DNA from 2 places in the Methylobacterium sp. P1-11 genome. Region 1 is predicted to be linked to the other one. Evidence: predicted binding sites of a transcription regulator. Region 1 holds the regulator's gene; the other holds the start of a gene.
The links. The regulator HrcA, encoded in region 1, represses chaperone genes, less so after heat shock. The targets are predictions, from matches to a motif close to GTTAGCACTCNCNNNNNGNGAGTGCTAAC.

Region 1 (9,982 bases):
GAGCATGCGCGCCAGGAGCAGCAGCACGGGGGCGAGCGTGCCGACATGCTCGTAGGTCGGCAGGATGCCGATCAGCAGTGAGCCGAAGCACATCATCAGCACCGAGATGACCATCGAGGTGCGGCGGCCGACCCGGTCGGCGATGCGCCCGAACAGCCAGCCGCCGATCGGCCGCATGAAGAAGCCCACCGCGAAGATACCGGCGGTCTGGAGAAGCTGGCTGGTGGAATCGCCCTTCGGGAAGAAGGCCGGCGCGAAGTACAGGGCGAAGAACGCGTAGCAGTAGAAGTCGTACCACTCGACGAGGTTGCCGGAGGACGAGCCGACGATCGCCCAGATGCGGCGCTTCCGGTCCGCGGCGTCATCGAGGGCGCTCGGTGCGATACCGATCGTATCGTCTCGCGAGGCGGACATGGTGTCTCCGTCGATCAATCTTGATGCCGGCCGCGGCCGGTCTCTTCTTCGTGCGGCGCGACGTTACAGGCGACGCGCCTGATCGCAAGGCCGTGATCGGACTTAGCCGAGGACAGCGCGGGACCGTGTCACTGCGGTGCGTCCACGACGCCGCGGGACGGAACGGTTCGCCCCGAGGCCCCGTTGCGGGCCGGCATGGGCGTCGCTGGCGCTCCGGCAAGTCCAGGAGGAGAGGCCATGAAGCGCATTCTGAGAGACACCGTTGCGGCAGCTATCGTCGTGGCCGGAGCGGCGACGGCCTTCGCGCAGGGCGGCCCGGGCGCCGGCGGTGCCGGGGCGGGTGGTGGTTCCGGCGGTCCCGGCGGAGCGGCTGCCGGTGCAGGTGCGGGGCCGGCCGGTGGCGGCGCAGGCCCGGGCGGCGGCATGCGGGGCGGTGCCGGCGGCGCCGAGGGCGGCGCCATGCGTGGTGCCGGGGGGGCCGAGGGCGGTCCGCGCGGCGCTGAGCCGGGTGGTCCGGCCGGTCGCGGTGCCGAAGGTCCGGGGCGCCCTGGTGGCGCAGCCGAGCGCAACGGTCCGTCGGACCGGGCCGGTACGGCTGCAAATCCCGGGGCCCGCGAACAAGGCGCCGGTGGCGAGCGCGGCAACCGCGACGCCGCCGGTTCCGATCGGGGCGGCCGCGGGCCGGCCGGTGAGCGGGGCGGCCGCGCAGGCGCCCGTGAGGGTGGCGCCGTCCGCGGTGCCGTCGGCCGGCTCGATACCCGGCAGCGGACCGAGTTCCGCAGCTCGATCACCCGTCTGGGCGTCTCGCCCATCCGGGACGTCGCCTTCGGCCTCGCAGTCGGCACCGCAATCCCGCGTTCGGTGACGCTGCATCGTCTTCCGCCGGCGATCGTCACCCTCGTCCCGGAATACGAGGGCTACGAGTTCATCCTCGTGCGCGACGACATCGTGATCATCGATCCCGACACCTACGAGATTGTCGACGTCATTCCGGCCTGATCGGCCGGCGGCCAACCACGAGCACCGGGCGGATCATCCGCCCGGCGTTCCCTATCTCCCGCCATCGAGCAGCTTCGACACCACGCGGGCCGTGTAGTCGACCATCGGCACGATGCGCGCGTAGTTGAGCCGTGTCGGGCCGATCACCCCGACGACCCCCACGATCTTCTGCGATCCGTCGCGGAACGGCGCCGCGATCAGTGACGAACCCGACAGCGAGAACAGCTTGTTCTCCGAGCCGATGAAGATCCGCACGCCCTCGCCGCCCTCCGCGCGGGCCAGGAGGTCGATGACATCCTTCTGGGTCTCCAGGTCGTTGAACAGCAGGCGGATGCGTTCGAGATCCTCCACGGCGCGCAGGTCGTCGAGCAGGTTGGCCTGACCCCGCACGATCAGCTGGCGCGCCTCGGTCGGTCCCACCGGCGTGGCGAGACCGGCATCCACCAGGCGCTCGGTGATCGCATCGAGTTCGCGCTTCATCGCCTTGCGGCCGGCCTCGATCTCGGCCCGCAAGGAGCCCAGGGTTCGGCCCTGCAGCCGCGCGTTCAGGAAGTTCGTGGCCTCCTGAAGGGCTCCCGCCGGCAGACCGGGCGGCAGGTCCACGAGACGATTCTCGACCGAGCCATCGTCCGAGACGAGGATGACGAGGGCGCGGGCGGGATCGAGACGCACAAACTCGATGTGCTTCAGGTTCACGTTCGCCTTGGTGGTCAGGACGACGCCGGCCCCGCGCGAGACCCCCGACAGCATGGTCGAGGCCTCGGCCAGAGCCGAGTCGAACGTATGGCCCGAGGCTGCCGCGCGCATCTGGGCCTCGATGCGGGCCTGCTCGTCCTGGCTGACGTCGCCGAGCTCGAGCATTGCGTCGACGAAGAAGCGCAATCCGAGTTCGGTCGGCAGGCGCCCGGCCGAGGTGTGCGGCGCGAAGATCAGGCCGGAATGCTCCAGATCTGCCATCACGTTCCGGATCGAGGCCGGCGACAGCGCCATCGGGAGGATCCGGGCGAGATTCCGGGATCCCATGGGCTCGCCGGTCGTGAGATAGCTCTCGACGATCTGCCGAAAGATCTCCCGGGCACGCTCGTTGAGGGCGGCAAGGGCCTGCATGGACTGGCCGTGGGAGAGGTTGGGACTGGGGTGTGTCACGTAATCATCCTGTGGTCCGATCATGTCGAACCGTCCCGCCCGGATCAATCCGTCAGGCGCTGCTTGCCCGCGCTGGCGCGTCGGCCTAAGAGCCCGGCCCTCGACACTTTCGACAGAAGGGGCCCGCAATGCGGCCTTCCAAGCGTGCCGCCGACGAATTGCGGCCCGTGACCCTGGAGCGCGCGGTCTCGCGCTACGCCGAGGGCTCGTGCCTCGTCGGTTTCGGCAACACCCGGGTGCTCTGCACCGCGTCGCTGGAAGAGCGTGCTCCCCCGTGGCTGCGCGGTTCCGGCAAGGGCTGGGTCACGGCGGAGTATGCCATGCTTCCGCGTGCGACGCACGAACGCACCCGCCGCGAGGTCGGTTCCGGGAAGCCGTCGGGTCGGACACAGGAGATCCAGCGGCTGATCGGCCGGTCGCTGCGCGCCGTCACCAACCTGCCGGCCATGGGCGAACGCCAGATCACGATCGACTGCGACGTCATCCAGGCCGATGGGGGCACCCGGACGGCCGCGATCACCGGCGCCTGGGTGGCCCTCCACGATTGCTTCGCCTGGATGCGGACGCGCTCGATCATCTCGGTCGATCCGCTCCGCGACCACGTCGCCGCCGTGTCCTGCGGCCTCTACAAGGGCCTGCCGGTCCTCGACCTCGACTACGCGGAGGATTCGGCGGCGGAGACCGACGCCAACTTCGTGCTCACCGGTCGTGGCGGGATCGTTGAGGTGCAGGGCACCGCCGAGATGGAGCCGTTCACCCAGGAGCAGCTCCTGGAACTCCTGGGCCTAGCCCGCGCCGGCACCGAGCGCTTGGTCGCCCTCCAGAAGGAAGCCATCGCGTGAGCCGACGCCTCACCGGGAAGGTGGTGATCGCCACCCACAATGCCGGCAAGCTCGCCGAGATGCGCGAACTTCTGGCGCCGTTCGGGATCGAGGCGGTGTCGGCGGGCGAACTCGGCCTGCCGGAGCCCGAGGAGACCGGCACGATGTTCGCCGAGAATGCCGCCATCAAGGCCCAGGCAGCGGCCGACGCTACCGGGCTTCCGGCCTTCGCGGACGATTCGGGCCTCTGCGTGGACGGTCTCGACGGGGCGCCAGGCATCTTCTCGGCCCGCTGGGCCGGTCCGACCAAGGATTTCGCCGGCGCGATGGCCCGGATCTTCGTCGAACTCGACAGGCGCAGCGCGACTGAACGGCGGGCGCATTTCGTGTCGGCCCTGGTTCTGGCCTGGCCGGACGGCCATACCGAGCTGTTCGAGGGGCGGGTGTTCGGCGACCTTGTCGCGCCGCGGGGCTCGGCGGGCTTCGGTTACGATCCGATCTTCCGGCCGGACGGCCACGACCGGACCTTCGGCGAGATGAGCGCCGAGGAGAAACACGGGGTCGACTGGCAGCGGGGGCGGGGCCTGTCGCACCGGGCTCGGGCCTTCGTCGAGTTGAGCCGGGCCTGCCTCGCGCCCGGCTCCTGATTGCCAAACGGCGCGCGGACGCTCACATCCCGGCCATCATGGCATCGACCGGCCCGGACCATCCGACCCGCGACGCGGGCTTCGGGATCTACCTGCACTGGCCCTTCTGCGCCGCGAAGTGCCCGTATTGCGACTTCAACAGCCACGTCCGCCACGCGGGCGTGGACGAGCCGCGCTTCCTCGCGGCCTTCCGGGCGGAGATCGCCCACAATGCCGCCCGCACGCCCGGCCGGACCGTCACTAGCATCTTCCTCGGCGGCGGCACGCCGTCGCTGATGCAGCCCGCGACCGTCGCCGGCCTGCTCGACGCGGTGGCCGCCCATTGGACGGTGTCGCCGGACGCGGAGGTGACCCTCGAGGCCAACCCGTCGAGCGTCGAGGCCGGCCGCTTCCACGGCTACCGCGCGGCCGGGGTCAACCGGGTCTCCCTCGGCATCCAAGCGCTCGACGACGCCTCGCTGCGAACCCTCGGACGCCTGCACGATGCCGCGCAGGCGCTGGAGGCGATCGAGCTGGCGCAATCGGCCTTCGCGCGGACCTCCTTCGACCTGATCTACGCGCGGCCCGGGCAGACCCCGGCGCTGTGGCGGGCGGAGCTCAGCGCGGCGCTGGCGCGGGCCGCCGAGCATCTCTCGCTCTACCAGCTCACCATCGAGCCCGGGACGCCGTTCCACGGGCTCGCCGCCGCCGGCAAGCTGGTGACGCCGGACGACGAGGTCGGCCGCGCCCTCTACGACGTCACCCAGGATCTCTGCGCGAAGGCCGGGCTGCCGGCCTACGAGATCTCAAACCATGCCCGTCCGGGCGCGGAGTCGCGGCACAACCTGCTCTACTGGCGCTACGGCGAATATGCCGGCATCGGCCCGGGGGCCCACGGCCGGCTGGTGACGCCCTCGGCGCGCATCGGGACGGTCACCGAGCGGTCGCCCGAGGCGTGGCTCGCCCGCGTCGAGCGCGCGGGACACGGCGTCGTCGAGACCGAAACGCTGACGGCCGCCGATCAGGCCGACGAATTCCTGGTCATGGGCCTCCGGCTCCGCGAGGGGATCGATCCGGAGCGCTACGCTGCTCTCAAGGGGCGCCCGCTGAACGGCAACCGCATCGGCATGCTGATCGGCGACGGCCTGCTGGAGCGGCTGCCCGGCGGCCGCATTGCCACCACTGCGCGCGGGGCCCCCGTCCTCAACGCGCTGGTCGCCGAACTCGCGGCCTGATCAGATCCCTGGCTTTGCGAGGACCCGCGGCGCCGGGCTGACCGGCGTCGCCGCGTTGTTGCGGATCTCGTAGACGGCCAGGGACCGCTCGCTCTGCCCGTCCGGTCGGAAGCGGAAGGTGCCGTCGATGCCGGCGAAGCCCGAGCCGTTCGTCAGGGTGGCCTCCGCGAAGCGCTGCGAGCCGTAGCGCCGGGACAGGGCTGCGGCGAGCATCACCGCATCGTAGGCCAGGGAAGCCACGCGCGGCGGCACGCCGCCGAACCGGGCCTGATAGCGGCCGCTGAAATTCGAGAAGCCCGCGCGGTCGGGCGAGGCGAAGCGGCCGCCTTGCAGCGCGGACAGGGCGAACAGCGACGGCTCGTTCCAGAGGGCGGTGCCGATCGGGCGCACCCGGGCCGGTGAGAACCCCGCCTTGGTCAGCGCGGCCGCAACGGCCGGCAGGGACTCGGCGGTCTCCGGGATGAACAGCGCGTCGGCGGTGGCGCCGGGGCCGGCAATGACACGCGACAGCCGCTCCACCGCGGGCCCGGGCGCACCGGCCGGATAGCGTTCCACGGCGGCGATCCGCGCACCCTTGCGCGCAACGGCCTCGCGGAACTCCGCCTCAACGGCGTTGCCGTAGGCCGTCTCGGGTATCAGTGCCGCGAAGGACCGCTTTCCGCCGGACACGGAATCCTCGACGACGCGGTCGACCTCCGGCTGCGGCAGGAAGCTCAAAAGGTAGACCCCACGGTTCGCCACGGTCACATCCGTCGAGAAACCGATCACCGGCTTGCCGGCAGTCCGCGCCACGACCGCCGCGGCCTGGACGCTGCCGGCGAAGAGCGGGCCGAGCACGATCTCGGCACCCTGGCGCAGCGCCTCCTGGGTCGCCTCCCGGGCCCCGTCCGGGTTGCCCCGATCGTCCTCGACCAAGATTGTCAGATCCGGCTGCTGCGCCTCGTCGTAGGCGAGCTGCGCCGCGTTGCGCAGGGCCGCGCCCACCGTCGAGCCCTGGCCGGTCAGCGGCAGCACGAGGGCGACCTTCACCGAACCGGAGCCGATGCGCGCGGTGCTGCCCGCGGCCGGCATCGACGGCGCCGCGGGCGCGGGGCCCGGAGCCTCCGGCACGGCCGCCGGCGGCGTCAGCTCGGCCTGCGGCGCCGTCACGCGCCGGGCGAGGTCGGTGCCCAGACAGCCGCCCAGCGGCAGCAGGATGGCGCAGAGCGCGGCAGTCGAGGCGGTGACGCGCACGAGACGGTCCCGCGCGCTTGTCGGGCGCGCCATGGCGCGGACTCCTTCGGGCAGGCCCTCCAGCCTGACGGCCGGATTTCGAAAAGTAAACGTGAGGGCACCGACTTGCCCCCGGTCGGGCGGCCTCACCGCGACGAGAGCCGGCGGGTGTGGCAAGATCGCCGGACATGACCCGACGATTCGATGACCCGGGGCCCGCCGCCTCGACCCGCGCGCCGTCCCAGAAGCTCGCCCCCGATCGACCGCGCAGCATGACGTTCACGGCTTTCGGGCTGGCGAGCGAAGCCGAAGCGCTGTCGCCGGGCCTGCACATCGTGGCGACCCCGATCGGGAATCTGCGCGACATCACCATCCGGGCCTTGGCCACTCTGGCGGCCGCGGATGCGGTTCTGGCCGAGGACACCCGCGTCACCCGCAACCTTCTGGCGCATTACGGGATCACGACACCGCTGCTGGCCTATCACGAGCATTCCAATGAGGCCGTGCGCGAACGGATGGTCACGCGGCTGCGCGCCGGCGAAGCCCTAGCCCTCGTCTCGGATGCGGGCACGCCGCTGGTCTCGGATCCTGGCTACAAGCTGGTCCAGGCCGCCATCGAAGCCGGGATCGCGATCACGCCGGTGCCGGGGCCGTCGGCGGTGATGACGGCCCTGGTCGCCGCGGGTCTTCCGACCGACCGCTTCTTCTTCGAAGGCTTCCTGCCGCAGAAAGCCGGAGCCCGGCGCAACCGCCTGGAAGCGCTGATTCAGGTCCCGGGCACGCTGGTCCTGTTCGAGTCGCCGCATCGCCTGCCCGACATGCTGGCTGACGCCGCCGCGGTGCTCGGTCCGGAACGCCCGGCTGCCGTGACCCGCGAGCTGACCAAACTCTACGAAACCATCCGGCGGGATACCTTGGGCAGCCTGAGCGAGCGCTTCGCCCAGGAGGGACCGCCGAAGGGTGAGATCGTGGTGATCATCGGTGCGGCGACGGCGCCGGAGCGGAATGCGGATTCGGATGCCGCACTCGATGCGCTCATCCTGGGGGCGCTCGAGCGGCACTCGATCAAGGACGCCGCCAGCCTCGTCGCCGACGAGACCGGGCAGCCCCGGCGCCAGGTCTACGCGCGGGCGCTGGCGCTCGCGCGTGAACAGGGATGAACGGCGCTCTGCCAGACCGCACCGCGCGGCGCCGTGCGGCCTATCGGCGGGGCCACCACGCCGAGTGGCTGGCTCTGGCCGCGCTGATGCTCAAGGGCTACTGGCCGATCGGCCGACGTGTGAGCATAGCCGGCGGCGAGATCGATCTCGTCGTCCAGCGCTGGAACACCATCGTGTTCGTGGAGGTGAAGGCCCGGGCGAAGCGCGACGACGCGCGGGACGCCATCGATGCCGCCAAGCGGCGGCGGTTCTCCCGGGCGGTCCGCGCGTGGATCGGGCGCAACGGGTGGTGCTCCGGGGCGACGTTCCGCGCCGACGCCGTGTTCGTCGGGGCCCGGGAATGGCCGGCGCATGTCGAGCAGATCTTCACGATCGAAGGGCTTTGACCGGCGGCCCCGGCGCGGGGTTGCCCGCTTCACCCGACCCGAGCGGCCATGCGCGCCTCAGGCGCGGGCTGCCCGGATCGCACCGATCAGCGTGCGCTTGAGATCGGCCTGGCTGAACGGCTTCTGGACCACGGGTCTGTCCCGGAACGGTTCGCGAATGCCCGCCCCGCCATAGCCGGTCGAGAACACGAGCGGCAGATCGCGCTTGGCGATGGCTTCGGCTACCGGGTAGATCGGTTCGCCCGCCACGTTCACGTCAAGAATGGCGACCTCGAAGGTCTCCTGCGAGGCCATCTCGAGCGCCGAGGAGAGCCGCGCGGCCGGCCCGACCACGGCGCAGCCGAAATCGAGGAGCATGTCCTCGAGCAGCATCGAGATCGCAGCCTCGTCCTCGACGACGAGAACGCGGACGCCGTTGAGAACGTCATCGTTGGGATCAGCAATCACGCCGGGCCGTCTTCCCTTCGAATGCCCCGTCGCCAGGGCATTTGCCGTGCGGTTGGTCAGGCTTGCGCACCGCAAGAGCAGCGTCCGGGTGCATGAACGCGGCTCGAAGGTCGGCCCGCGAGACAACCTGAGGCGTCGCCCGTAATGGGCAATGTGTCAAGCGTTCCCGGCTCGTTCCGACCCTCAGACCGGGCGCTATGTTAACCGATGATACATTTTTGTACGTGTGGCTCTCGGCACAAGGGCCGGAGACCGGCACAGCGGCCGGTCAATCGTCCTTGAAACTGACCTTTGCGCCCCGCGTCACATGCGCAGCCAGGTCGCGGGCATTCCAGTTGGTCAGGCGGATGCAGCCATGGGACTCGGTCTTCCCGACCTTCTCGGGCTCCGGCGTTCCGTGGATCCCGTAGCTCGGAATTGCCAGGTCGATCCAGACCAGGCCCACCGGGTTGTTGGGGCCGGATTGGATCGTAAACTTGTGCTGCGCTTTCACGCCTTTGAACCCGTATTTCGGGTTGTAGGTGTAGTCGGGATTGAAGGCGACGCCTTTCACCTTCGTTTCGCCGCTCGGCGCAGGCTTCTCGGAACTGCCGATCGAGGCGGGATAGTACGCCACGAGCTTCCCGTCGCCTCCGAACGCACGGACGTCGCGGCTCGTCTTGTCGACTTCGATGCGCTCGACCTTCGGTTCCCCGGGCAGGTCCTTGCCCTTCGGCTTGTCGGTGGTCATCGGGTCCACGGCCGCCACGGCGATGGTCGTGCCGGCCTTGTCGAGCGGCTTGTCCGGATTGAGCGCGCCGACGAGGTCGCGGCTCATGTGGAAGCGCTCCGCCAGCATCTCGCGGGGGTTGGTATATCCCAGCGTCTTGAGTTCGGCCTGCTCCTCCATCTTGGGCGGGATCCGCTCGACATAGGGACCCGCAGCATCGGCCTCGGTCAGCGTGTACTCCGTGACGGCGGGCTTATCGCTGGTCGCCTGCAGCTTGTCCCAGAGTTCCGGCGTCAGGTCCTGGGTTGCGGGAAGCCCTTGGGACACCGCGAAGGCCGACAGGGCGCGCCGATAATTGTCACCCTTCCGGCCGTCGATTGCGCCGGGATAGAAATGCGCGCGGTCGAGCAGCACCTGTGCCTTGACGATCAAGGGATCAGGTTTTTCGTCGGATGTCTTGGCCTTCCGCGCCTTCTTGCTCGACTTGGCGCCGTCGGTCTTCCCGCCGTCCTGCGGTCCCAGAGCGGCGGCATTCACCGCATCGGCGGTCAAAGCCGGCGTCTGCGCGGTTTCGGTCTTCTGGCGCTTCTCGGACCGTGCCGCCGCGCCTTGCGCGGCGAGGCAGGTCGTAAGGAGAGCCACGCAAGCCGGCCGCCAGGATGTCGGGATCATCGACGTCGTCATTCCCGGAAGCGGACGCGCTCCCGTGCCGAAGAATGCCGAGCCGGCCGGAACGTTCCACGCGACACTATTCGCACAGCCGATGGCCACCGCTGCGCTCGCGCTCGTCGAAGTGGAGATGGTTGGCGTGGGCGGCGTTCGAGCCC
Region 2 (9,982 bases), on a different contig from region 1:
GCATGCCCTCGACGACGTCGAGCTCGGTCTCGGCCGTCTTGGCCTCCTCGACCGTGATGACGCCCTCGTTGCCCACCTTCTGCATGGCGTGGGCGATCATCTCGCCGATCTCCTTGTCGCCGTTGGCGGAGATCGTGCCGACCTGGGCGATTTCCTCGGACGAAGCGACCTTCCGCGAGCGGCCCGCGATATCCTTCACGACCGTGGCTACCGCCAGATCGATGCCGCGCTTCAGGTCCATCGGGTTCATGCCGGCGGCGACGTACTTCACGCCCTCGCGCACGATGGAGGCCGCCAGCACGGTCGCGGTGGTGGTGCCGTCACCGGCGGTGTCGCTCGACTTCGAGGCCACTTCGCGCACCATCTGGGCGCCCATGTTCTCGAACTTGTCGACGAGCTCGATCTCCTTGGCGACCGTCACACCGTCCTTGGTGATGCGCGGGGCGCCGAAGCTCTTCTCGATCACGACGTTGCGGCCCTTCGGACCTAGCGTCACCTTCACCGCACTGGCGAGCAGTTCGACACCGCGCAGCATCTTCTCGCGGGCATCGACCGAAAAGCGAACGTCTTTGGCGGACATAATGGAGAGCTCATCATCTGTCGTCTGGACCCGAGGCACGCCACAGCGGGCGCCTCAAAGGGCAGGTCGAGGATCAACGCCGTTGCGGCCTGATCCGAGCTAGGCGACGATGCCCAGGATGTCGGATTCCTTCATGATCAGAAGGTCCTGACCGTCGATCTTGACCTCAGTGCCGGACCACTTGCCAAACAAGACGCGGTCGCCGGCTTTCACGTCGAGCGCATTGATCTTGCCGGCCTCGTCCCGTGCACCTGGTCCCACGGCGACGACCTCGCCCTCCTGCGGCTTCTCCTTGACCGTATCGGGGATGATGATGCCGCCCTTGGTCTTTTCCTCGCCCTCGATGCGACGGAGCACCACGCGGTCGTGCAGCGGACGGAATTGCATCGTGATTTCCTGATCTCTCCCAAGCGAGATCCAACCGACATGGCAGGCGCTGTCGCGGGAGATTGGGCAGCGAAGTCGAGCTTCGCGTCCCGATCGACGCATCCTTAGCACTCGACGTGTGGAAGTGCTAATGCGGTGAACGAGGCCTGCCGCATGGGGCCGGCGCAATGCCTCCCCGCTGCCGCTGCGGTTTGGACCCGGCAGCATCGAGCCTGCTTCCGTCGTCTATCACATGGGCAATGCCCGAATCGCTGAAGCCAGACGTTCAAACGCGGAGCGTAGCCCACCAGCTTAGCGCCACGTCTGACGCGTCAGACGTGGCGGCCGCGATGGCCTTCGGACTACATCGCGAAACCTCTCAAGAGCTAGTTTTCACTCCTGTGTCGGCTATGCCGCCCATGAATTCGCGTGCCCGCCGAGCGGACCGACACGGGCCGGACTCACCAGTTCCCTTGAAAATCCGCCAGTTGAAAGACTGCATCGCACAGTATCAATGCGGCCGAGGGAACTGGTGCGGCATGCCGATCACTTCGTGGGACGATGATGTATTATAGGGCATCGTTTGCCGCTTCATGCAATCGTTAACGGTATTACGGGCTCATTGCGGCATGCCCGCAGCTGAGAGCTTGCAGCTCCCACAATCCACGGCGGAGGGCCCCGTGCCGCGCTTCTTTTTCAACATTTGCGACGGCGTCAGTTCGCACCAAGATACTCTCCAGCTTCCGAATGAGCATGGTCGTGGCGTGCCGGTCCGAAGCTTGGAGCATCGCCGTCGTCTCCCGTCGCAAGCGGAAGCGCACGGCTCTTCCGGCCACCGACGCCCGCATCAATCGGCCGGTGATGAATGCCAGGTAGAACCGAGGTGATCGGATGCCAGCGACATGCACCCATTCGAGAGGCGGTCACCTGTTCGGTCGGAAATCAGACGTTCGCTGCGGCTTCCGGCTCTCCAATACGATTGAGAGCACTCAGGATCCGTGAATGCCAGACACAGCGTTCTGGACGATCCGCAGCCCGATTTCCGGCCCGCGTGCCGTTGGAGACTGTGCGCCCGCGGCTCGATTCCCCAGGACGCCCCCCGCATCGCCGCGCAGCGCCCGCTGCAGCAGGTCAGCTTCTGCGGGCGGCCCCTCGCGCGGCCGCCCGCAGCCCTTGGACCGCGCCCGGATGGCGTGCCGGCCGGTCGAGGCGCCGATCCAGTCAAGCGGGCGCGTGTTCGGGGTCTGCGGCAGACCGCGTTTGGGCCTGTCGCCGTCAGGGCTATCTTTGTCGGCCGCGAGGGCGCAGAGTGCAGAGATCACCGGATCGGTTAATCCAGGCTCCGGTGGCTGAGGGTCCATGCCCCCGCCTGCAACGGACAGGCGCGCATGGCGGACATCATCGCGTTCTCCACCAAGACCCGCTCGCGGCACGCGCGCCGAGCCTATCAGGTGCATCGGTTCGCTCAGGGCGGCGGCGTGCTCAGGTCCTGCATCATCACCGCCCGCGACGACGGTGATGCCAGGCGGCAGGCGGCACGGTTGATCGACGGCCATCGCACCGAGCTCTGGGCCAGCAACCGCCTCGTCGCTGTCTTCGGTTCGGTCAGGAGTGCGATCGCGATCGCGATCCAGCCTGCGGACCGGCCCACGATCGGACGGTGAAGACGTCTCCGGCCGGCCTCGCAGCATATCCAGGAGCAAGACCATGGCGACGGACAAGAAGCGCGGGAACCGAGAGACCAAGAAGCCGAAGAAGCCCGTGCCCAAGACTAACGCCGCGGCGCCCTCGAACAAGGGTACTGTCGCGGCTGCCATGAAGACCAGCGGTCGAGGCTGAGGCGATGTCCGATCACCGTGGCTGCTCGGTATGATAGAGCCCGTTCGCCCGCGGATGTGCCCGGTGATGCGAAAGCTGATCGGGATGATCGTCCGCATGTCGCAGCGCCCTGGCCTTCAGGAGCAGGGAGAGCTGATTGATCAGCTCACGGAGCTCGAAACCGAGGGCATAGCGAAGCATGTTCCGTGGCGGACCGTGGAGGCGATCCGGACCACCCGATTGAAGCTGCGCGTCGAGGGCCTGATGCCCAGGACGCCGCTCCCGCGCGGTCATTGATGGACCCCAGCATGTCTGGACAGGAGGCGTGCCTAGGCGAGCTTCGAGCGCTCGTCAGCTGAGCAGAGCGTGACGGCATCGCCGCCCAGGAGCTCCTGCTTCGGTTTATCCTGCATGCGAACTGCGCGGAACGACAGGAGAAGGCAATCGACGGGCTGCTCGCCGAACTCGGGCACGATGATGACGCGGGCGCGTGCTCGCGGCAGTAGCAGGCGCCCGCGCGGTGCTGCTCGCGATGGTTGAGCGGACCCGTGAGATGACAGGATCGACGAAGGGGTGACGTCCGCAGCGGGACGGACCTCTTGGAAGCCGCACCGTGGCCGCCTCGGGCGACTGGCGGTCCTGACGGGCTCACCACATCTCTTCGCTGACGAGCGCGCCGCTCTCGTCGAAGATACCGCGCCAGCCCCTGTCATGCAGCCGGACGGTCACGCGGGTCAGACAGATGCCGTCGCCATCACTGGACGCGACGCGGGCATCGAGCCGTCCCTGCCGGTCCATGCGCTTCAGATCTGCGGTGCTCACACCGAGTCGAGGAGCCAATTCGCGGGGATCGACAAGCCAATCACCCATGCGGCCTAATGCGAGCTTCACGGAGCAGGTCTCCATCAGCTCGGCAGCAGCTTGCGGGGCTGAGGCCGACCATAGCACCCTTCCTTCTCGTCCTTCCGTCCGCGTCGAGCGCGGATGCGGCTGAGCCGTCCGGCGGAGCCCGGCGCTCCCGCGTCTCGGTCAGATGCCGATGCTGGCTGCCCCCGCCGTGGCGGCCTGTTGAACGGTGGCACCGTTCCGCAGCGCCATGGCTATGGCGATCGACATGGTGTCGATGGCGAGGGCACGATCCTGTCCGTAATCGCACGAGCTGTTCCGGCCGGAGCTGAGCCGCGCATAGTAGGCATCCGGAAACTCCTGATCGATCCGGGTTCTGAGGAGCCGTGCAGCCGCGGCGTAGTTTTCCTCGAAGTTCCGATCCTTGCTTGCAGACGCGCCCTCGAACGTCCCCGCTTCCTTTCTCTTTGCGGTCGCATCGGACCTGCGCTCCTGCGCGCTGCCCAGGAAAAACTGGATCGTTTTGGAGATCAGCCACCGAATGACGGGCATCGAAATCTCCTGATCGGGTCGCGACGGACGCACCCTCACGGTTTCCATAGCACAATCTATTGGCCCCTGCGGGCTTCGCGATGTCATGCGGTCAGCCTGCGCCGGTTTGTCCTTCTGCGCGGGACATCAGTGAAACGGAGTCTGGCTGGCCGCGTCACGGCCCAGCCCCGCAGCGGTCAGCGGAGGCATCGCGACGGGAGCAGCCCGCGTCGGCCGGAGGCCAGCATCGGGCCTGTCGAACAGGCGACGACGCCTCGCCTCACGGAGCTTGACGATCCCGCGATACCGCGCCGCCGGCGGTCACGACGGCGCGGTCTGCGGGCCTGGATGCACCAGAATCGCACCGCGTTCGGATGCCTTCCACACCGGCAAGGAACCCTCGCGAACGAACATGGCGAAGACCTCGATCGCATGCGGTCGGTCGAAGTCTTTGACGTCGTGCACGGCGCGACCGACAATGCAGGCTGAATCCGGCTCATCGGCCACAGGAGATCGGCTATCTGGCGAGAACACCACGCCGGATCGATCAGGCCGAAGCGCGTCCGGCAGCGCGCCGATCCTTCGCCACAGGCAATGCCACCGGGCTCAGGCGTCCGGCCGCTCGGGATAGATCCCGCGTCCCGTTCCGGTGTTGTGCCGGCACAGGATGCCCGCGGGCTTGTCGAGGGCCTTGGACCTCCAGAACACGACAACACAGCGTCCAGGCGCCGCAGGATCGATCCTGGACGGAGGCTGCAGGAGGTCTCGGTGCCACCTCTCGTCTGCCGCAGCAGAGGCGTGTTTTTCTTGCGATGAGCCCGACCCCGCTGTCCCGTCGCTGCCGTTTTGGGGCGCCGCTCCCCACCCGGAGCGGCGGCATCCCGGCGCGAGGCTTTTCACCGCCATCGCCCCGCGACCGAGCGGGCCCCGGGCACGATCAGACCGGGACGGGTTGACGCCCGCGATCCAGCGATCGCCGGCCGGAACGCGACCTCAAGACTTCTGCGGGGGCCTGCCGGTCCTGAAGTTTCGGGTCTTCGGTTCGGCCTTGAGCAGCTCAGGCTTGTTGGCCAGGAGTCGTTTCACCCGCTCGTTGAAGTCTTCGGGCGTCACTGCCTGCGCTTTGCCGGTCGTGAATTCGCGAGCCATCTCGGCCTCCGCTTCGTCGCCCAGGGCACGGGATTGCGCGGAGGGATACGTGGCTATGCGCCTTCTCAAACCATAGTGCCACCGCCATTTCTTAGATCGGACGGCGGGGTGCTGGACGCCACCGGCTCATGCCGGGCGGGCTGGGGGCGGTTGTCGACGGCGCGCTTCCGATGATGGGGCTGATCCGGCGGAAGGACGACGCGTACCGCGCACAGGCTGCGAACGATGGGCCTTCCATGCGATCGGCTCAAGCCGCCGGACGCCGTACGTGCCGCCACGCTGCGATCGCGCTTCGTCTCGCCTCGAAGGCCGTGCGCAGCCGCGTGCCGGGCGCACCCTGACGCTCCGCACCGAAGCCGTGGAGCAGAACCCCATCCGGCCCGAAGGCCTTCCGCATCTCGGCGCGCCACAGGCGGTCTGTGATGGAGAGCGTGCTCTCGGTCTCCGCTAAGCGTTCGATGTCCATAGCAGACGTCCTCAGCTCGTCGCCTGTCGGCACAACGCCTCGCACCTTTTGAAGGTCCAGCTCGACCATGGAATCGGCCCCGATCGTGGATGGGCCCCGAGGGTAAGTCGTCGCCCGATCCGGCAGCCCCTCTCGCGCGGTGTCATCGCCGTGCCGAGCCCCGTCACCGAACCCGGTTTTGCCGCCGCGTGTCAGAGGGCCCGTGCGAGGCCCGCTTCCAGGACGAGGGCACTGGCCGTCTGCTGAGACAGGCGGACGCCCGTCGGCTCGACAGCGGCATCCGCCTTGACGGCGCGGCGCACGATGGCGAGCGCTTCCTCCTCGGAGGAGGTGATCGCAGCGTAGAAGATGACCAGTTGCCCGGACAGTTCCGCTTCATCGGGCCGCGTCACCTTGAGGATGAAAGCCGTCTGATTGGGCTCGATCATCGCCGCGTCCGGCGAATGGGCATTGGTGTTGATTGTCACGGGGTTCTACAGCCTCAACCGCTCGGTATTCGCAGCGACATGTTCGCGGTAGCGCGCGATGACCGCCTCGGGCGAGCCGCCGAGCATCAGCGTCGTCAGGGCTTCAGCCGCGGCGTTGACCTTCTCCACGACCATCGACTGTGCTTCCGAAACGCCTTCGGGACCGCCCCAGGCCAAGCGGGCCAGCCTCAGTTCGATGACCCGCTGTGACTCGATCATCAGCATCAGCGACGAGAAGAATGGATTGTACACGGTCGACTCCGCGCCGCAGGACATGCAGCTCTTGTCAAACGTACCGTGCCGCAAAACGATCCGGTCCAGAAAAGCAGACCAGTCCTTCGCGTTGATCTGGCCCGCATGAAGATCCGCGAGGTCGTTACTCGACGCGAATGCCGAGGCGCGTCCACCAAGCCGACGACGCCTGCATCGAACCGCGGAACAGGCCGTCGGAGCAGTGGGCTCGGAACCCGCGACTCCAGGCCTTCACGCCGAAGTCCGCCGCAGCGTCGAAGCCAGCCGACAGGCTATCCAGTCTCGAAGCGGGACGGGGCAGGCCGGAGCGTCCTGAGATTCGAACGTTAGACAGCCGTGTCCGACCATCCGGGCGAGCCCCCGCCGATACTAGAGCCGCGGCCGTCCGAGTTGCGACACGCTCCGGGAGCGGGGCGCTTGAGAGCCGCGACGACCGGGCAATTTCCCTGTCCACCCCCCATCCTGAGGTGCCCGCGTCAGCGGGCCTCGAAGGAGGACTCCAGGGATCGCGCGGCGGGCTGGAGACCTCCTTGGACGCCTCCGCTTCGCTTCGGCACCTCAGGATGAGGGCGAGGAGAGGATGAACCCAACCCCACACCACGCGAGCGCCCCGTCGTCGACAAGCTCCACGTGATCGGGAACAGCTCTGGCTCCAGGATACCGGCGTCGACCCCGCAGCCCCGACCGGTCGAAACCGTTCAGGAGGCGAGTGTGAGTTCGCCCTCCCGCACGGCACGCTCGCCGCCCGCGGACCTGATCCGGTAGGTCGGCTCGCCGGAACGGTCGTCCGGTGTCAGGCGAACCACCTCGAAGAGGCCATCGACGATGCTCTTATTGCCGGCATAGCTGAGCCCCAGCTGCCGGACGTGCTGGCCGATCTTGAACTTGTGAGACATGGGGCGTCCTCCAGGATACGGGTGCGCGTCGGAGAGCCCGACCTACCGGCGGGCTCGCGCCTTGCGGGCAGCGAAACGCGCGTCGCGCGTGGCTTTCTGTTCGGCCGCGAGGTTCGCCTGCCGCTCCGCCTTCTCGGCAGCTCCGCGGACGAGTTCGGCCGCGGCATGCGCCATTGCGGCCTGGGCCTCAACCGCGCGCTCGGCCTCGGCGGCGAGACGAGCCGCGTCCCGCTCGGTCGCTCGGACGTCGCGCGCCTGAACGACGGCGCACCGTGCCGCCTCCCGTGCGAGGACAACCGGATCATCCGCGGCAGGACGTGCCCGGAACCGGGCGAGTGTCACCTGTCGCGCCTTGGCGATCGCGTCGAGGCGATCAACGAGCTGATTGGTTCTGAATTGGCCCACGTATATTCCCTATGCGCACCACGGCACAGCCGCGGTTGCGAGAAGCAGATGAAGCCGCTCCCGAGGGAACGGCTCCGAAACTCGTCTGAGGCAGATGAGCGAGGCTTAAGAGGCCTGAAGGCTGCCGGCCGACTGCTTGCCGGTACGCCGGTCGGTCTCCATCTCGTAGGAGACCTTCTGGCCTTCGTTCAGGCCCTGCATTCCGGCGCGCTCGACGGCCGAGATGTGGACGAACACGTCCTTGCCGCCGTCATCCGGCTGGATGAAGCCGAAGCCCTTGGTGTCGTTGAACCATTTAACGGTGCCGATGGTCATAGGTATTCCATATCAGTTTAGGCAAATAAAAGTGTCGGGCGCATGATTGCCACGCGCCCGGTCGCTGATCTTCGAGAATGGGAGAAATGCAGAGCGCTCGCCCTGTTGAGGCGATGCGGCCGAATGTCTGGCCAAAATTCGATGGATCATCTGTACGCTATCGGCGCGACAATCACAACCACAAAAGATAAACACGCATTTTACGCCAAGCTATCCGCGGATTATTTGCCCCCAATTTCGCTTCAGGGATCTTGGCGAGCAATCGAGAGCGGCACCGGGTCGGCTTCCGCCGCATCGTGGATTCGGCTGCTCGATCGCCGCCGGCACTAGCTGCGCGCGGTGGCGTCTAACGGGCGATGAAGGCATTCAGCCGGCTTGATGTCGGCGCGCGTGCCGATCATGCGTCGGAGTTCCTGATGCTCAGCCCGTTGCGGCCGGAGGTCCGGAAGAATGCAAGGCTGACATCTGTCCCGTGTCCGACCGAGGAAGCGTTGCTGGTCTGACGGCCAAACCTGTGAACGAGTCACGGTTAGCCAAGCTGTTGCGCGCACGTTTGCCGACAGAGCCGAGCGTGGCAAGCACCTCCGGGCCGCTTCGCTGCCTTTGAGCTCAGGTCATCGAGCGATGTGGTCACCTGCGGTCTCGGACCCTGCGCGCTCGAAGCGAAGGGTCAACATCCGAGCCCGATTGAGAGAGAGCAGATTATCGGCGACCAAGCCCGACATCATCGTCGCGAATTCTTCCCTGGTAACCCCACGGCCCTTGAAGGACTCCACGACCGTGTCCGCATGCGCCATTTCCAGGAGATCGCGCCTGATTTCCATAGTCGATGGGATTGATATCTTGCGGCCAAAACGCTTTCGATCAAGCATAATAAATCTCGCCCCCTATGGTGGCCTCTGCTCAAGCAGCAGACAAGCCGAAACTAGGATTTTGTGCCGACCGTCGTAAGTTTCGCGCTTTCGCGAAAACGATATTCCATTTTCGATAAATTACCATATTTATATTTATCGGACCTGGTAAAAAACTTTCGCCGCACCATCTACTGGAAGATGCCGCATCGTTCCGTTGTCAGCGGGGGCGCGTGCGCGCCGCGACTCGCGCATGTGTCACCGGACGGGCCCAGCCCCTCTTACGTGCTGACCTCGGCAAGCCGGTGAAGCGCTTAGCTGCCGGCATGCCGGATGCCGAGGAAGGCACTGGGTACGACGAACCGTCCGTGCGCCACCGGCCGATGGGACTACGCGAGTAGGCGGTGAGCTGACCCACCAACGCTCAAGCAGCGACGGCGGACGGTGGCCGCCGCTTGGCCACCTGCGCGTGAATGCGGTCTGTCCATGAAGGAGGGCGTGATGGTTCAACCCAGACTTACGGGCTTGGAGTTCAGCTGGTTCACCAAGTGCCAGATGATGGCTTCGAACTATGCGCAGCATTGGGAGATGGTTTTGGAGCCCGATCTCGGAAGTCTGGTTCAAGCCGTCGCCTCCGATGCGCGGACAAGCTTCACCGGGCCGCAATCAATGAGACGTGTTGCCGAACGGCTGACACTTGCTGCAGACGCGATTGCCGCGGCAAGCGACGAGCAAGCTCAGGATGCGGATGTCCGCCGCGAGGGCGCCCGTTGCACCGCTGCGCTGCAATACCTGGCCTCGCAGTTGGAGAGCACGGCGACGGGCGTTGAAGCATGGAAGCATCTGTCCGCCTCCGCGTCCGAAACCGATCAGGTACCGTCAGCGTGACCGCGAGAAACTAAAAGATCTCGGCAGCTGCCAGCTCGAAACATTCTGCTTATCGGAGCATTGAATAGGTCACATGATAATCTTCAAGCCGAACCCTCATAAGCTGCAGGTCAAAGCATCTCCTAAGGAGCCGGGCCGGTTCGACTGGGCGA

Region 2: the regulator HrcA is predicted to act here: its motif matches at 1,071-1,099, upstream of groES (co-chaperone GroES).

Annotation. Positions count from the first base shown of each region.
Region 1 is NZ_NPKS01000001.1:44,357-54,338, forward strand. It holds gene CIW48_RS00235 (MFS family transporter) at 1-414, opposite strand, end outside; gene CIW48_RS00240 (DUF1236 domain-containing protein) at 652-1,413, shown strand; gene hrcA (heat-inducible transcriptional repressor HrcA) at 1,465-2,520, opposite strand; gene rph (ribonuclease PH) at 2,688-3,401, shown strand; gene rdgB (RdgB/HAM1 family non-canonical purine NTP pyrophosphatase) at 3,398-4,027, shown strand; gene hemW (radical SAM family heme chaperone HemW) at 4,066-5,241, shown strand; gene CIW48_RS00265 (penicillin-binding protein activator) at 5,242-6,507, opposite strand; gene rsmI (16S rRNA (cytidine(1402)-2'-O)-methyltransferase) at 6,642-7,613, shown strand; gene CIW48_RS00275 (YraN family protein) at 7,610-7,999, shown strand; gene CIW48_RS00280 (response regulator) at 8,057-8,446, opposite strand; gene CIW48_RS00285 (L,D-transpeptidase) at 8,715-9,839, opposite strand; gene CIW48_RS00290 (extensin family protein) at 9,904-9,982, opposite strand, start outside.
Region 2 is NZ_NPKS01000018.1:120,577-130,558, reverse strand. It holds partial or broken gene CIW48_RS19145 (TCP-1/cpn60 chaperonin family protein) at 1-580, opposite strand, end outside; gene groES (co-chaperone GroES) at 680-967, opposite strand; gene CIW48_RS19135 (hypothetical protein) at 2,335-2,610, shown strand; gene CIW48_RS34560 (hypothetical protein) at 2,654-2,785, shown strand; gene CIW48_RS19130 (hypothetical protein) at 2,852-3,061, shown strand; gene CIW48_RS19125 (DUF6522 family protein) at 3,413-3,655, opposite strand; gene CIW48_RS19120 (hypothetical protein) at 3,794-4,162, opposite strand; gene CIW48_RS34085 (hypothetical protein) at 4,463-4,648, opposite strand; gene CIW48_RS33330 (hypothetical protein) at 5,135-5,290, opposite strand; gene CIW48_RS19110 (hypothetical protein) at 5,538-5,756, opposite strand; gene CIW48_RS19105 (arginine N-succinyltransferase) at 5,948-6,184, opposite strand; gene CIW48_RS19100 (hypothetical protein) at 6,230-6,475, opposite strand; gene CIW48_RS19090 (hypothetical protein) at 7,174-7,371, opposite strand; gene CIW48_RS19085 (DUF6481 family protein) at 7,414-7,776, opposite strand; gene CIW48_RS19080 (cold-shock protein) at 7,882-8,091, opposite strand; gene CIW48_RS19075 (hypothetical protein) at 9,429-9,830, shown strand.